DNA from 2 places in the Halioxenophilus sp. WMMB6 genome. Region 1 is predicted to be linked to the other one. Evidence: predicted binding sites of a transcription regulator. Region 1 holds the regulator's gene; the other holds the start of a gene.
The links. The regulator sigma-54, encoded in region 1, starts transcription at its own class of promoters, with help from an activator protein. The targets are predictions, from matches to a motif close to GTTGGCACGNNNNTNGNNT.

Region 1 (2,173 bases):
AGCAGATTATCGAACACCTCCGGGAACGCGGCATTGGCGTCTTGATTACCGACCACAATGTTCGCGAAACCCTGGATATTTGTGAGAAGGCCTTTATCGTTGGCGGCGGCCACATTATCGCCGAAGGCAATGCCGAGACAGTGCTCAATAATCAGTTGGTTAGAGATACCTACCTTGGCGCAAGCTTCAAGTTATAAAGCCCACCCTCTTTACCTCAACCACTTTTTGCGCGACTATAAGCCCCATCGACCCCAAAGCCACCCAAACACAGGGTTGCAAGCAAACGGGGCAGGCGCAAAGCAACTCCTCTCAAGCGCGCGCGGCAGCAGTAAATAGCCGCTAGACATCGCCGATCAGCCACAAATCTCCCACTCCTGCCTGATAAAACTTCCAGCGAATGAATTCTAGGCATAAAAATTGCTTAAATATATTGCACAGCTGACCTATTCAATACTACACTGCCGATAGCAGATTGAAGCTACCCCCGGTTTCCGTCTTCGTTATTGGATACACCGTCGTATATGAAGCAGTCTCTACAACTAAAGCTCGGTCAACAGTTAACGATGACCCCTCAGTTGCAACAGGCCATCCGCCTGCTGCAACTCTCAACTTTGGACCTACAGCAAGAGATTCAAGAGGCGCTGGAGTCCAACCCCATGTTGGAGGTGAGCGAGTCTGAAGACTCGGGTGACGACAGCTCATCCAGCTCCGACGCTGATCTCAAGCTAGAGAGCAGCGCCACCGAAACCATCAGCGAATCCAACAAAGAAGAGGCTGACTGGCAGGAGAACATTCCCGAAGATCTCCCCGTCGATACCCATTGGGACGACATCTACCAAGGCAGTGGTAGCGGCAATGTCGGCCCCGAGCGCGACGACAGCTACTTCGACAGCCAGATAGACAACACCGAAACCCTGCAAGAACACCTGCTTTGGCAACTTAACCTCACCCCCATGTCAGACCGCGATCGCATGATTGCGATGGCCATCATCGATGCCGTTGAGCCCAGCGGCCTGCTCTCCACCCCCATTGAAGATATCTACCGCGGCTTGGCGCGGGTGGTGGATGGCACCCCAGAAGAGGCGGACGATAGCGAATGGGAAGCGCCTAATGAGGTGGATGCCGCCACAGACGAAGACGATCACGACCGGCTCGACATCGACGAAGTGTTCGCCGTCCAGCACCGTCTGCAACTGTTCGACCCCATTGGCGCCTGCAGCGAGAGCCTCTCGCAGTGCCTGATGGTACAACTGAATCAATTCGCCAAAGATACGCCATGCCTCGACGCCGCTAAAATGATCGTCAGCGAACACCTGCTACAGCTCGGCAACCGCGACTACAAACAGATCATGCGCCGCTGCCGCATCAAAGAGAACGAGCTAAAACAGGCGATTTTATTGATCCAACAGCTGACTCCACACCCGGGTGAGCTGATTGGCAGCAGCGAAACCAGCTACATCGTACCGGATGTGTTTGTCAGTAAAAAAAGCGGACGCTGGCTGGTGGAACTAAACCCAGACATCGCACCTAAAATCCGTATTAACAGTAATTACGCCAACTTGGTTAAACGCGCAGACAGCAGTGAAGACAACACCTTCCTGCGCGACAACCTGCAGGAGGCTCGCTGGTTTTTGAAGAGCCTGCAAAGCCGCAACGAAACTCTGCTCAAGGTCGCCAGCTGTATTGTCGACAAACAACAGGGCTTTCTTGATTTTGGCCCAGAGGCCATGAAACCATTGGTATTGCACGATATCGCCGAAGATGTAGGCATGCACGAATCCACTATTTCACGCGTCACCACCCAAAAATACATGCACACCCCGCAGGGTATTTTTGAACTGAAATACTTCTTCTCCAGCCATGTCAGCACCGATAACGGCGGGGAGTGCTCCTCCACCGCTATCCGCGCCATCATCAAAAAACTCGTCGCCGCCGAAGACCCGCAAAAACCCCTGAGCGACAGCAAAATCACCAGCCTTCTGTCAGACCAGGGTATCCAGGTTGCCCGTCGTACCATTGCGAAATATCGCGAGTCGCTCGGCATCGCGGCCTCTAACGAGCGTAAGCGATTGGTGTAACGACATAGGATTTATCGGTTTCTGCTGCGCTGTTTAGTCTCTTGTGAATAGCGCAGTAACGGCGGCTCAGGCCGCCTCAAGCAACCGGTTCGGTA
Region 2 (2,173 bases), on a different contig from region 1:
TCAACCAGTTTGCCGAGGCGGACCTCGGCGAGCGCTGGCGGCAAATAGAGGCCAGTCAGTCGGCGCTCGAGCTCAATCGGCTGCGTGCTCTGGTCGGTGGTTTGGCGGCGGGGCAGGCGATAGCGCCGGAGATCAGCGAGGTGTGGTACGACCTGGCCACTCAGCGCATCGATGCCATGCGCAGCTTGGAGCTGGAGGCGGTGGCGGCGTTACAGGCGCTCAGCGGTGCCCGCCTGGCGGTGGCGGAGAGTGAATTCAAAGAGCGGCAGGCGCTGCTGGCCAGGTTGCAACCGGCGGAGGAGGGGGCGCCACTGCTGCTCACCGACCGGCCCCCGGTCTCCATGTTGCTGGGTGAGTTGGCCGGTGGCCTGGAGGTGGCGGAGTCGGGTTTGGCGCGGTCGCTGTTTGATGTGATTCAGGAGCAGGGGCAGCACCTCAATCGGGTGCGGGTGGAGTTGGAGGAGGCGCGCCAGGCGCTGTCAGAGCGCAAGCTGGTGGAGCAGGCCAAAGCGCTGCTGATTAAAAATCTGGGGCTCTCGGAAGAGATGGCCTACCGCAAGATCCAGCAGCGGGCGATGGACTCCAATCTGCGCCTGGCAGAGGTGAGCCAAATTCTGATCGATGCAGCCAAGGCGACAGGCGCAAAAAAGGTGCAAACAAAACGACGATAAATGTTTTTTAATGGTGCAATTTATTTTTATTTGCACAATATAAAAACACAACCTCAGCTGTTACTACTGGGGATTACTGGTTAGATCTTAACTAACCTATTGTTTTACCGAGAAAATAAATTAATGGCATGAATTCTGTTTATAAGATCTCCAGATAGGCGGTAATCAGCCAGTTTTGGCACTAGCCGCCAACCAGATTTATTAACACTAAGCTCGGACAAAGGCGTCCACCACCAACTGACAAAAGGTCAGATTGGCGGTGGGCGTTTTTTTTTGCCCTTAAAACGGAGATCGCCGATGAACATTACTAACGCAGTGACAGCGCAAGACTCCATCAACAGCAACCAGCTTACCGTGGTGGTGGTGGGTAATGGCATGGTTGGCCATCAGTTTATAGAGAGCCTGCTGGCCTCGTCGGCGCGCGACCAGGTGCGTATTGTCACCTTCGCCGAGGAGCCGCGCGTTGCCTATGACCGTGTACATTTGACGGACTACTTCAAAACCCATGAGCCTGAGTCACTGGCCATGACTACCCTGGCCGACTATGAGCGCCAGGGTGTGGAGGTGCATCTCAATGACCGGGTAGAGGCCATCGACCCGGTAAATAAGGTGGTAACGGCGCACAGCGGCACCACCATCGCCTACGACAAACTGGTGCTGGCGACGGGTTCCTACCCCTTTGTGCCACCCATCGAGGGTAATGACCGGGCGAACTGCTTTGTTTACCGAACCATAGAAGACCTGGAACAGATTACCGCTGCCGCCAAAGCCGGTGCCCGAGTGGGTGCCGTGGTGGGTGGCGGTCTGTTGGGGCTGGAAGCGGCCAAGGCGCTCAAAGATCTGGGGTTGACGGCCAATGTGGTCGAGTTTGCCCCGCGCTTGATGGCGGTGCAGGTGGACGATGGTGGCGGTGCGCTCTTGAAAGACAAGATTGAGCAGTTGGGTGTGGGTGTGCACCTGGCCAAGGCCACTTCGCGCATTGTAGCTGGAGAGAACCATGGCCACCGCATGGAGTTTGCCGATGGCAGCAACCTGGAGACTGATGTCATCGTCTTCTCGGCCGGTATCCGCCCGCAGGATAGCCTGGCGCGTAGCAGCGGCCTGGAGGTGGGTGAGCGCGGTGGTATCGCGGTGAATGACTACTGCCAGACCTCCAATGCGGATATCTACGCCATTGGTGAGTGTGCCCTTTGGCAAAACCGAATTTTTGGCCTGGTGGCGCCGGGCTATGCCATGGCCAAGGTGGCGGCCGGCCATATTGCCGGCGGTTATGAGACCTTTACCGGCGCCGATATGAGCACCAAGCTGAAGTTAATGGGGGTGGATGTCGCCTCGATTGGTGATGCTCATGCCAATACCCCGGGCGCGCTGGTCTACACCTATTTCAACCAGCCCGATGAGGTTTACAAAAAGCTGGTGGTCAGTGCCGACAACAAGCGCCTGCTGGGTGCTGTGCTGGTCGGTGACGCCGAAGATTATGGCACTCTGCTGCAGTACAAGCT

Region 2: nirB (nitrite reductase large subunit NirB) is a predicted target of sigma-54. The motif match lies at 794-812, and genes of this name have one in related genera.

What each region holds. Positions count from the first base shown of each region.
Region 1 covers NZ_JAWMQR010000003.1:424,205-426,377, forward strand. Annotated here, with positions in the region: gene lptB (LPS export ABC transporter ATP-binding protein) at 1-197, shown strand, start outside; gene SBL51_RS10865 (RNA polymerase factor sigma-54) at 522-2,078, shown strand.
Region 2 covers NZ_JAWMQR010000002.1:703,416-705,588, reverse strand. Annotated here, with positions in the region: gene SBL51_RS08680 (nitrate- and nitrite sensing domain-containing protein) at 1-671, shown strand, start outside; gene nirB (nitrite reductase large subunit NirB) at 969-2,173, shown strand, end outside.